3 regions of the Leclercia sp. genome follow, and region 1 is predicted to be linked to each of the others. Evidence: predicted binding sites of a transcription regulator. Region 1 holds the regulator's gene; each other region holds the start of a gene.

Evidence for each region. Region 1 encodes Fur, which represses iron uptake genes when iron is present. Its sites were predicted from a motif close to ATAATAATGAGAACNACTATCAA; they were not measured.
Region 2: a site for Fur is predicted at 1,897-1,919, ahead of fhuF (siderophore-iron reductase FhuF). Genes of this name have one in related genera too.
Region 3: a site for Fur is predicted at 2,342-2,364, ahead of sufA (Fe-S cluster assembly scaffold SufA). Genes of this name have one in related genera too.

The regions. Positions count from the first base shown of each region.
Region 1 is NZ_DAIQCE010000002.1:45,266-49,416, reverse strand. Features, by position in the region: gene chiP (chitoporin ChiP) at 1-1,108, shown strand, start outside; gene chiQ (ChiQ/YbfN family lipoprotein) at 1,158-1,487, shown strand; gene fur (ferric iron uptake transcriptional regulator) at 1,641-2,087, opposite strand; gene fldA (flavodoxin FldA) at 2,379-2,909, opposite strand; gene ybfE (LexA regulated protein) at 3,065-3,352, opposite strand; gene ybfF (esterase) at 3,481-4,151, opposite strand, start outside.
Region 2 is NZ_DAIQCE010000003.1:193,888-198,038, reverse strand. Features, by position in the region: gene V7Q49_RS12375 (PTS sugar transporter subunit IIC) at 1-866, shown strand, start outside; gene fhuF (siderophore-iron reductase FhuF) at 990-1,778, opposite strand; gene V7Q49_RS12365 (DUF1435 domain-containing protein) at 1,935-2,165, shown strand; tRNA gene V7Q49_RS12360 (tRNA-Leu) at 2,205-2,290, opposite strand; tRNA gene V7Q49_RS12355 (tRNA-Leu) at 2,324-2,410, opposite strand; tRNA gene V7Q49_RS12350 (tRNA-Leu) at 2,440-2,525, opposite strand; gene rsmC (16S rRNA (guanine(1207)-N(2))-methyltransferase RsmC) at 2,666-3,694, opposite strand; gene V7Q49_RS12340 (DNA polymerase III subunit psi) at 3,797-4,151, shown strand, end outside.
Region 3 is NZ_DAIQCE010000001.1:1,422,989-1,427,139, forward strand. Features, by position in the region: gene sufC (Fe-S cluster assembly ATPase SufC) at 1-421, opposite strand, end outside; gene sufB (Fe-S cluster assembly protein SufB) at 438-1,925, opposite strand; gene sufA (Fe-S cluster assembly scaffold SufA) at 1,934-2,302, opposite strand; gene menI (1,4-dihydroxy-2-naphthoyl-CoA hydrolase) at 3,050-3,460, opposite strand; gene ydiJ (D-2-hydroxyglutarate dehydrogenase YdiJ) at 3,457-4,151, opposite strand, start outside.

The DNA of each region.
Region 1 (4,151 bases):
AAACGGCGACAGCGGTCACCCGAACGAAATTGCCTTCTCCTCCAGCAACAAAGCTTATAAAGAGGACTGGTCCGGCGATAAGAGCGGGATCAGCCTGTACAAAGCGGCGGCTAAATTTAAATACGGTCCGGTCTGGGCACGCGGTGGCTGGTTGCAGCCAACCGGTCAAACCCTGCTGGCGCCGCACTGGAGCTTTATGCCGGGTACCTATCAGGGTGCTGAAGCCGGGGCCAACTTTGACTACGGTGATAGCGGTGCGTTGAGTTTCTCGTACATGTGGACCAACGAATATAAAGCGCCGTGGCACCTCGAGATGGACAAGTTCTATCAGAATGACAGGAAAACCCGCGTCGACTATCTCCACTCCTTCGGCGCGAAGTACGATTTCAAAAACAACCTGATTCTGGAAGCGGCCTTTGGTCAGGCTGAAGGTTTTATCGATCAGTACTTTGCTAAAGCCAGCTACAAGCTTGATATCGTGGGTGGCCCGCTCTCCACCAGCTATCAGTTCTACGGCACGCGTGATAAAGCCGACAGCGGCACCGAGAATGATATCTACGATGGTACAGCATGGCTGCAGGCGCTGACGCTGGGCTACAAGGTCGGCCAGGTCGATTTACGTCTGGAAGGGACTTACGTCAAGGCGGAAGGGCAGCAGGGTTACTTCCTGCAGCGTATGACCCCAACCTATGCGTCTTCCAACGGTCGTCTGGACGTGTGGTGGGATAACCGCTCCGACTTTAACGCCAACGGCGAAAAAGCGGTCTTCTTCGGTGCCATGTATGATCTGAGCAACTGGAACCTTGCGGGCTGGAGCGTTGGCGCGTCCTATGTCTATGCCTGGGATGCGAAACCGTCAGACTGGTTAATCAACAGCGCCGGTCAGCGTGAAGATATCGCCTCCAACAAGATTAAGGAATCGGCCTACAGCCTGGATGCGATCTACACCCTGCAGGACGGCCGCGCGAAAGGAACCATGTTCAAACTGCACTTCACGCAGTATGACAACCACTCCGATATCCCAAGCTATGGCGGCGGCTACGGCAACATCTTCCAGGATGAGCGTGACGTGAAGTTCATGGTTATCGCCCCGTTCACCATCTTCTGATGACAATCCGGGCGGGGACTCACTCCCCGCCTGACTGGAGATCGTTATGTTGAAAAAAATCGTCATGGTCGCAGTGCTGGCATCAGGACTGGCCGCCTGCGCACAACCCCAGACCCAGAAAGAAGATACCCGTCTGAAAGAGGCCTACAGCGCGTGCATCAATACCGCTGAAGGGTCACCGGAAAAGATTGAAGCCTGTCAGAGCGTGCTGGACGTGCTGCGTCAGGAGAAGGCGCACGAACAGTTTGCGACCCAGGAAACCGTCCGGGTGGCGGATTACCAGGCCTGTATTCAGGCGCGTAAAACGGGTAACAATCAGGACGTGACCAAAAACTGCGATAAAATCTGGCAGGAGATCCGCAGCAACAACGCGAAGTAATGAGCTGTTTGCCACGCCCGGTGGCGCTATGCTTACCGGCCTGGGGGTGATTTCACCCTTGTAGGCCCGACAGCGCAGCGCCACCGGGCTTTTTTACATTATCGCAGGCAAAAAAAAGCCAACCGTCAGGTTGGCTCAGAGTCTATGCAAAGATTATTTGGTGTCGTGCGCGTGGTCATCTTCGCGGCAGTCGCCTTCGGCACAGTGGCCATACAGGTACAGACTGTGGTTGGTCAGACGAATGCCATGACGTGCGGCAATTTCGCGCTGACGTAATTCGATGGAATCATCGCTGAATTCGATCACTTTGCCGCAGTCGAGGCAAATCAGGTGATCGTGGTGGTGCTGCTGCGTCAGTTCAAACACGGATTTACCGCCTTCGAAATTATGACGCGTTACGATGCCTGCATCGTCGAACTGGTTCAGTACACGGTAAACGGTAGCCAGACCAATCTCTTCGCCCATGTCGATCAGACGCTTGTATAAGTCTTCCGCACTGACATGATGGTTATCCGGACCCTGAAGCACTTCCAAGATTTTTAACCGTGGAAGCGTGACTTTCAGTCCGGCCTTCTTTAATGCGGTGTTGTTGTCAGTCATGCGGAATCTGTCCTGTTGCTAAACGATTCACTTCTAAAGAAGAAGTGACAGAAAATGCACCTGGGATAATGCGTCTCATTATAGAACTGCCATGACGTAATGAAAACTGCAAGTCTCAAGTAAAGTATGCTTATAAAAACGTGGTACCGCCAACAAAGTTGTTACAAGGTTCCCCGTTTACTCCTGGATCATTGTACAGGTATGGCAGCAAAAGTTAAAAATTTGTAGCAATTATTTTGATTGGTATTACCTATCGATGCGGCGCAACTTTAGCGTTGCGCCGCGACATCATCAGGCGTTGAGGATGTCGTCGAGGTGCAGTTCTTCGCGAACCTGTTTTACCCATTTGTCGACGCGCTCAGCGGTCAGTTCCGGCTGTCGGTCTTCGTCGATGGCGAGGCCCACGAAGTTATTGTCATCGGCCAGACCTTTAGAGGCTTCGAAGTGATAACCGGCAGTTGGCCAGTGTCCTACGATCACCGCGCCGCGTGGCTCAATGATGTCGCGAATGGTGCCGAGGGCATCGCAGAAGTACTCTGCATAGTCTTCCTGGTCGCCACAGCCAAACAGGGCCACCAGCTTGCCGTTGAAATCGATCTCTTCCAGAGAAGGGAAGAAGTCGTCCCAGTCACACTGCGCTTCACCGTAATACCAGGTCGGGATGCCCAGCAGCAGAATATCGTAGCCTTCGATATCTTCTTTGCTGCTTTTCGCAATGTCATGCACATCGGCAACGTCTTTACCCAACTGTTTTTGAATGTTTTTTGCGATATTTTCGGTGTTACCCGTGTCGCTGCCGAAAAAAATGCCGATGATTGCCATGAGTAAAATAACCTCTTGATACTTAATGGTATGGTGGCGCAATTTAGCCACGGATAAGGGCAATCATAGCAGAACAGAGAAGCCTGCGGAAACTGCTATCACGCAGGACTGCACTCTGTGCTACATGAAAGCAACAAGAAGGGGAGTTTTCTGACTTACGCTTTGCCGTGCCATTTCTCGAGCTGCGCGATCAGCATCTCTTCAATAAGCTCACTGCGGCTGATCTCACGGGCATTCGCCAGCTCATTCAGCGCATCGACGGCTTCAGCATTCATTTTCAGCTCGACGCGTTTAAGCCCACGACTTTTATCGCGTTTAAGCTGATTGCGCTTATTAATGCGCAGCTGTTCATCACGCGAAAGCGGATTGGTTTTCGGTCGTCCCGGGCGACGCTCATTCGCGAACAGATCTATTGTCGTGCGGTCCGTGTGTTCTTTGGCCATGATTCTGAGACTTCGGGGGAAACAAGACACCCTGCTAATGCCCGGGCGATAAGCGCGCCATCATACATCACCGAAAACGGCACGCCAACGACTGGAGGCCCGCAGGCGACCAGTCGCTCTCTTTTTAATCAATTTTCGATGTCAGCGAGGTAACGGCGAATAGCGCGCAGCACCGCGTCCGGTTTTTCGGCATGGACCCAATGTCCGGCCCCGGCAATGACGTGCGCTCGCGCCTGAGGGAACTGCGCCAGCAGCGCATCACGGTACGCTTCGGTCACATACGGCGAATTGCCGCCGGTAATAAACAGGGTTGGATGCGGCCACGCGGCGACCGGCTGCCAGCCGACGATCTGATCGTATTGGTCCCAGAGAACCGGCACGTTGAAGCGCCACTGGCCGTCGACGAAGGATTTCAGCAGGAACTGCACCACGCCTTCTTCGTCAAGGTGTTCACGCATCAGCGCCGCAGCCTGCTGGCGGGTGCTGACGCCTGCGTCCGTCACGGCGTTAATGGCGGCGAAGATCTCATCGTGGCGGCGCACGTCATAATCCACCGGCGCGACGTCGATCACCACCAGCCCGGCAATGCGCTCTGGTGCGAGCGCCGTCAGCGCCATTACTGCTTTACCGCCCATTGAGTGACCAATCAGGATCGCCTTTTCAATATGGTGTTCATCCAGCGTATCCAGCAGATCCTGAGCCATGACGGCGTAGGTCATCTGCGGCGAGCGCGGCGACAGACCGTGGTTGCGCATGTCCACCTGCAGCAGCGCGTGGTCGGTCACCAGATCCCGTGCCA
Region 2 (4,151 bases), on a different contig from region 1:
ACTGCGTGGAGATGATGCGTTTCCTGAAAGCGCACAATATCGGTATCCGCCTGCCCGACCAGGTGCCGCCGATGATCAAGAACTCCTTCGATCTGCTGATCCCGGTGCTGGTGGTGGTGTTAACCCTCTATCCGCTGAGCCTGTTCATCCAGTCTGAGTTTGGCATGCTGATCCCGCAGGCGATTATGGCGATCTTTAAGCCGCTGGTCTCCGCGGCGGACTCCCTGCCGGCGATCCTGCTGGCGGTGTTGATTGGTCATCTGCTGTGGTTTGCCGGGATCCACGGGGCGGCGATTGTCTCCGGGATGCTGCAGATGTTCTGGCTGACCAACCTCGGGATGAACCAGACCGCGCTGGCGCAGAGCGCGCCGCTGCCGCACATCTTTATGGAGGCGTTCTGGACCTTCTTCATTGTCATCGGCGGCTCCGGGGCGACGATGGGGCTGGTATTCTGCTATCTGCGCAGCCGCTCGGCGCACCTGCGTTCGATTGGCCGTCTGAGCGTGGTACCGAGTATTTTCAACATTAACGAACCGGTGATCTTTGGTACGCCGATCGTGATGAACCCGGTGTTCTTTATTCCGTTCCTGCTGGCGCCGATGGTGAATGCGGTGCTGGCGTGGGCGGCGATGAAGCTGGATCTGATTGGTCGTGTGATCTCCGTGGTGCCGTGGACGGCGCCAGCGCCGGTGGGTGCCGCCTGGGCGCTGGGCTGGGATTTCCGCGCGGCGGTGCTGGTGGTGCTGTTAGCCCTCGTCTCTGCCATCATCTACTACCCGTTCTTTAAGGTGTACGAGAAACAGCTGCTGGCGCAGGAGGCCGAAGAGGCCCAGCGTGCCGAAGAGGAAAGTCAGCAGGTGGCGTAACAAAAGCAAAACGGCGACCAGAGGTCGCCGTTTTTAGTGTTTGTACCCTCTCCTCGTGGGAGAGGGCCAGGATGAGGGCATCAGGCCGCACCCAATATCAGACCGCACTCACCCTCCACGAAACTATTTAAGCGTGCAATCCCCGCACTGCTGAACGTCCGGCAGGCGATAGCGCTGGCAGCAGGTGCGTCGTACCAGCAGCCCGTCGCGCGGAACCACAGTGCGGTACAGCGGATTATCACGTCCATCCGACAGCTGGCGGGCAAAGAAAAGGGACTGGCGCAGCGCGTCGACCTTCTCATCACCCAGCAGGGTTTTCATTTCGTTCAGATACCAGTGAATCAAATACCCGGTATTGCTCCAGATAAGCTTGCCGTTGATCTCACCCGTCTCTTCCAGCGCCTCAACAACCGGGATCAGCGCCCGGGTAATCAGCACTTCCATTCTTTGCTGCGCAGAAAGCGACGTCGTCTGGCTGTCTTCCTGGACGTCGATCCAGAAGCAGGCGGCGCGGCCGGTTTCGTGAAACTCAACGTGGAAATGCTCAGGGGAGAGATCCAGTGCCGCGTCCTGGGTAAGCAGGGCCAGCATCATCGGCGGGGCCATCAGCCCGATATACCATTGCGCCCACAGCGACAGCAGCGGCTTGTTCTCGCGCGCCAGGGTGGGCTGATTGCGGTAGATATGATCGGAGTAGGTTGCCAGTAACGACTGCAGCTCGGCGGGGCGTTGCCACTGCGCCAGCGTCAGGGCGTGATGCGGAGCGGTCTCATCCAGCTTGATAACATCCAGCATATGCGCACGCGTCTCGGCAATGGCGTCACGCACCGCGTCCGCAAGCCCTGAAGGCCCGGCCGGAAGGCGGGTTTGCCAGATAACATTCTCAATGACGTGTGCGGAGCGTATGGCCATAATTGGGCTGGATAAAAATCTAAATGATAATGATTGCCAATCCTAACTATAGATAAAACCGTGCGCAAGATTTTTTACACAAATACGCGACACGCTGACAAATGAGAAATTATATCATATGATATTGGTTATCATTATCGAGGTGAGAGACAGATCATGTTGAGCAGAGCGTTAGGGAGTGGATGGGGGGTGATACTGCCGGGAGCGATGATTGTCGGGCTGGCCTTTACCGATCTGTCGCTGGCGGTCTGGAAACTGATTATCGTCTCGGGATTGCTGATGTCATCGGCCATGATCTGGCATAAACAACTGCGGCACTTTGTGCTGCTGCCATCCTGCGTCGCGCTCATTGCGGGAATATGGGTTCTGGCGATGAATCTGAACTGAAAGGATAACAAGAGGGAACGTCGGGGGAGATAAGATAATTGGTGCGAGGGGGGGGACTCGAACCCCCACATCCTAAGGACACTAACACCTGAAGCTAGCGCGTCTACCAATTCCGCCACCTTCGCACAGTCATCTTATTTTTGTTGATATCGCCTCGTTGGTGCGAGGGGGGGGACTCGAACCCCCACATCCGTAAGGACACTAACACCTGAAGCTAGCGCGTCTACCAATTCCGCCACCTTCGCCCAGTGCGAGCAATATCAATCATGGTTGTTGGTGCGAGGGGGGGGACTCGAACCCCCACATCCTAAGGACACTAACACCTGAAGCTAGCGCGTCTACCAATTCCGCCACCTTCGCATACCAACGATACAAAAAAGTATCGCAACCACGGAGGCGCATTCTAGATGTTTTCAGCTGTTCGTCAACAGATAATTGTGCCGGATGTTTTTTTTGTTGCAAAAATGGCCTGATCGGGCAAATCAGGCCGGAGAGAGGCGTTATTTCTTCGCCTGACGGGTCATGATCGCGCGGTAGATCTTAAAGCGACCCGTTTGTGCCAGCACTTCGTGGAAGCCGAAGACTTCATCCAGCACCTTCGGATACGGCAGGAAGGCGTTGGCCACGATGCGCAGCTCGCCGCCGCTGTTCAGGTGGCGTACCGCGGTGCGGATCAGCGTTTGTGCCGCTTCGAGGCTGGTTTCCATCCCGTCATGGAACGGCGGGTTGGAGATAATCATATCGAAACGGCCGGTCACGTCGGAGAGCACGTTGGAGGCGAACACTTCGCCCTCAATGCCGTTTGCGGCAAGGGTCGCGCGGCTGGCTTCGATGGCGGATGCGCCGACATCGGTCAGGGTTAAACGCACCTTCGGTGAGTGGCTGGCGAGTACCGCAGAGAGCACGCCCGCGCCACAGCCGACATCCAGCACTTTGCCTTTGGTGTGCGGCGTGAAGGTGGAGAGCAGCAGCTGGCTGCCGACGTCCAGACCGTCACGGCTGAAGACGCCCGGCAGCGTTTTGATGGTCAGGCCATCTAACTGATATTCGCCCCAGTATTTTTCTGCGTCGAAGGTCGGTTTTTTGTCCAGACGGCCATGATACAGGCCACAGCGGCGGGCGCTGTCGACCTTGTTCAGGGTGGCGTAATCGGCCAGCATCTGCTCGGCGCTGCGCACGCCGCTGCGGTTCTCGCCGATCACGAAAATATCGCAACCCACCGGCAGCAGGGAGAGCAGGTTCATCAGCTGGAACTGGGCTTCAGGTTTATTCTTCGGCCAGTAGTAGATCAGCGTATCGCAGTCGGCCACGTCGCTCTGTTCAGCCACCAGGCTGTAACGGACGCGCTCGCCCATCTGGCGGCTCAGTACCTGCCAGTGGTGATACTGCTGGGTGTGCGCGCGGCTGTCGGCGCACTCGAAACGGGCAGGCAGGTCATCCTGCATATCTCCGGCAAACAGAATACGGCTTTGTTCGAAATCATCACTGTGGCGCAGCAAGACTTCACTTGCCGGGGTAAATGCAGACATGAATTGTTCCTCAATAAACTCAGGCGGGGATTATAGTAGGTAGATGGCGCAGATTCGACACATTTGCTATATTTGCGCGCCTGACAGACAGGAGTTTTCGCAATGGCATCCCGACGAGACAGGCAATTACAGCAGCTGGGCATCACCCAGTGGGCGTTGCGTCGCCCGGCGGCCTTGCAGGGCGAAATCGCCATCTCGCTTCCAGCGCACGTTCGTCTGGTGATGGTGGCACAGAGCCTGCCCGCGCTGAGCGAGCCGCTGATTGCTGACGTGCTGCGCGCGCTTAAGCTGAGTGCCGATCAGGTGCTGCAGCTGACGCCCGAGCGCGTGGCCATGCTGCCCCCCGAGGGGCACTGCAACAGCTGGCAGCTTGGCGTGATGGAAGAGATGACGCTGGAGGGCGGCAACCTGGCCACCCCGGTACTGGACGAACTTAAGGCTAACCCGGCGGCACGTC
Region 3 (4,151 bases), on a different contig from region 1:
AACGGGTAAGCAGATCTTCGGGCATTTTCAGCAGCTGGATCTTCTCTTCCATCAGATCCTGAAAATCAAAGCGATCCAGCTCCTCTTCGCTGCGGTATTTGCGCACTGCGTTCAGCGCGGTCTGCAGGAAGAACTGGTTGCTGACGCCGGGGATCTCCACCGGATACTGGAAGGCCATAAAAATGCCCTCCCCGGCGCGGTCTTCCGGCGACAGCTCCAGCAGATCTTTGCCCTTAAACTCCACCGAACCGCCGACCACTTCGTAATCTTCACGCCCGGCGAGGGTCGCCGAGAGCGTACTTTTCCCCGAGCCGTTCGGCCCCATAATGGCGTGGACTTCACCCGGACGCACGTCCAGGCTCAGGCCGCGCAGGATCGCTTTATCTTCCACACTGACCTGTAAATCTTTAATGCTTAACATGTGCTTTCCTTAATCCTTAACCGACGCTGTGTTCAAGGCTAATCGCCAGTAATTTCTGCGCTTCAACGGCAAACTCCAGCGGCAGTTCAGAGAACACATCCTTACAGAAGCCGTTCACGATCATTGAAATGGCATCCTCTTCGCTGATGCCGCGCTGCAGACAGTAGAAGAGCTGATCTTCCCCGATCCGCGAGGTGGTGGCTTCGTGCTCCAGCTGGGCGCTGTTGTTGCGGCACTCAACGTACGGGAAGGTATGCGCTCCGCAGTCCGGGCCAATCAGCATCGAGTCACACTGGGTAAAGTTGCGCGCGTTGGTGGCCGTCGGCATGATCTTGACCAGCCCGCGGTAGCTGTTCTGGCTTTTACCCGCCGAGATCCCTTTCGAGATGATGGTCGATTTGGTGTTCTTGCCAATATGGATCATCTTGGTGCCGGTGTCGGCCTGCTGATGGCCGCTGGTGAGCGCTACCGAGTAGAACTCGCCGATGGAGTTATCCCCGCGCAGAATGCAGCTCGGGTATTTCCAGGTAATGGCGGAGCCGGTTTCCGACTGGGTCCAGGACATCTTGCTGTTTTCGCCTTCGCACAGGGCGCGCTTGGTGACGAAGTTCAGGATGCCGCCGGTATTGTTATCCCCCGGGAACCAGTTCTGCACCGTGGAGTATTTCACCTCGGCGTCTTTATGGATGATCACCTCCACTACCGCGGCGTGCAGCTGATAGCTGTCGCGAACCGGGGCGGAACAGCCCTCGATATAGCTGACGTAGCTGCCCTCATCGGCCACCAGAATGGTGCGTTCAAACTGGCCGGTTTTCTCGGCGTTGATGCGGAAATAGGTCGACAGCTCCATCGGGCAGCGCACGCCCTTCGGCACATAGATAAAGGTGCCGTCGGAGGCCACCGCCGCGTTGAGCGCCGCAAAGAAGTTGTCATTGCCCGGCACGACCGTGCCGAGGTACTTCTTCACCAGCTCGGGGTGATCGTGGATAGCTTCGCCAAACGAGCAGAAGATGATCCCCTGCTCGCCCAGCTTCTCCCGGTAGGTGGTGGCGACCGAGACGGAGTCGAAGATGGCGTCCACCGCCACCTCCCGCCCTTCGCGCACCGGCACGCCGAGCTGCTCGAAGGCCTCTTCCACCTCTTTGCTTAAAAAGGCGTTAGCCCCGGTCTGCTGGACCGCACCGGGCTCAGAGGCGCAGGTGTCGTCGCAGTTGCCGCACGACGGCGCGGAGTAGTAGCTGTAATCCTGATAGTTCAGCTTATCGTAGTGCGCCTTCAGCCAGTGCGGCTCTTCCATCTCCAGCCAGGCCTTGAACGCATTCAGACGGAACTCCAGCATCCAGTCTGGCTCGTTGCGCTTGGCGGAAATGGCGCGGATGACCTCTTCGTTGATCCCTTTTGCCAGCTCATCAGTCTGCAGTTGGGTGAAGAAGCCCTCTTTGTAATTAATATGGCCGCCGGACCAGGTGTTGACGTCGTCAGTTGCTTCAGTATGTCGAGACATAATACCGCCTATACCCCAAAACTTTCGCCGCAGCCGCATTCGTTCTGGGCTTTCGGGTTATTGAATTTGAATAACTGGTTTAAGCCTTCGCGCACGTAATCCACTTCTGTGCCGTCAATAAACGGCATCGCCTGCAAGGGGACATAGAGGCGGGCACCGTCCTGCTCGAACAGCAGGTCGTCTTTCGCCGGTTCGCTGACGGTATCCAGCACGTAACCAAACCCGGCGCAGCCGGTGGTTTTAACGCCTAACCGCACGCCGAGTATGCCCGCCTGTTTACTTACCAGCTCGCGGATATGCGCCGCGGCGGCCGGTGTGAGCGACAATCCACGCCACGCAAATTCTGTCGGATCAAATGTTTCTGAATGCTGTTGCATAAATCCACCTCTTGTATTGCGCCCCCAGGGCATAACACCATGTTAGTGATAATGATTATCACTTCAACCCCTCAGTTGCAGGGGCATTCGGCTTAACCGCCCTTTTTGGCTACTTTCATTAAGCATAGACCCTGCCACGGGGGTTAACAGGGATGATCACATTTACTCAACATATTGATCGAATGGGTAATTTTCCATGAATTCCCGCCTGAATGGGCTAAATGCAAAATATGTATAGAAAATACCAATTATTGAGATAGGAGGTGTGCGGGAACGGCTGCTCTTACCTGTAGGCGTATTCTGAAAGCGCCCCGGCAAGGGCGCTAGATAGCCTGCGGGTGCGCTATCCTTGTTGTATTAAGGTCAGCATCAGGAGGAAATATGCTCACTGCACTGTTGATAACCGCCACCCTTGCCGTAGTCATTACCGGCCTGGTCATTCTGTCTGCCATGCAGGATTTAAGAGACGATTATTGAAGGGAAACAAAAGGTCGCAGATGCGGCCTTTTGTTTTTTAAGGACGTGCAAAAAAGAAAACCCTCACGATTACCAGGCGGGTAATCGTGAGGGTTTCTTGCTCCATCCGGCGCTTATCTCCGGCACTCATCATGGCTTAGCTCTTGAAGGAGCATAGGAATAATCTCATAAACTTTGACGAGCGAATTAACATAAATTGCGGCCTGTCGGGAAGCAATGCCATTTCAACGAGATGGAGAAGTAAAAAGGCCGCTTTCGCGGCCTTCTGCTTCATACCACCGCAGTGGTGAGCCGCGACGAGCAGCACAGGCGCTGCTGTTCATCGAAAATATCGATCTGCCACACCTGGTGTCGGCCACCGGTATGCAGGGCGCGACAAACCCCGCGCACCCGACCGCTGCGCACGGAACGAATGTGGTTGGCATTCACTTCCAGCCCCACCACCTTCTGCTCCCCTTCGGTGCAGAGATAGCCCGCCACCGAGCCGAGGGTTTCGGCCAGCACCACCGACGCGCCGCCGTGCAGCAGGCCAAACGGCTGATGGGTGCGACTGTCCACCGGCATGGTGGCTTCCAGTTCATCTTCGCCGAGGCGGGTAAACTGGATATCCAGCAGCCCCACCATATTCCCGTCGCTCATGGCGTTTAACGCCTGCAAAGTGACGGCTCGTTTCCAGATCATCCCATAATCTCCAGTAGAGCCTGCAGTGGATGGCGCACCCCGCTGCCCTCGACGCGCTTGACCTGGCTGCGGCAGGAGTAGCCGGTGGCCAGACAGCGGTTGCGCGGCAGACGCTGCATCGCCTGATGCCAGGAGAGCTCATAGATCCCCAGCGAGTTCTTGTGGTTCACCACCTCATGGCCGTAGGTTCCGGCCATGCCGCAGCAGCCGACGCTGACGCTCTCGAGCTTCGCGCCAAAGCGGGCAAAGATGGTGGCCCACTGGGCAGGCGCACCCGGCAGCGCGGTCACTTCAGTACAGTGGCCGAACAGATACCAGGGTTCGCCGCTGGTCTCCTGCGCGGTTTGCGCACTGACGATCGCCGGAAGCCACTCATGCACCAGCATCACGTGGAAGTCGCCGCGCTTGTCGCCGAGGGTCTGCTTGTACTCATCGCGATAGCAGAGCACCAGCGCCGGATCGACGCCGACCATCGGCATGCCCAGCTGCGCCACGCGATTGAGGAAGTCAGAGGTCTTTTGCGCCGTTTTCGCGAAACGATTAAGGAAGCCTTTAATGTGCTGGGCTTTACCGTTCGGGGAAAACGGCAGCAACACCGGCTGATAGCCGAGGCGCTCGACCAGACGAATAAAGTCAGCCACCACCTGCGCATCGTAATAGCTGGTGAACGGGTCCTGCACCACCAGCACGG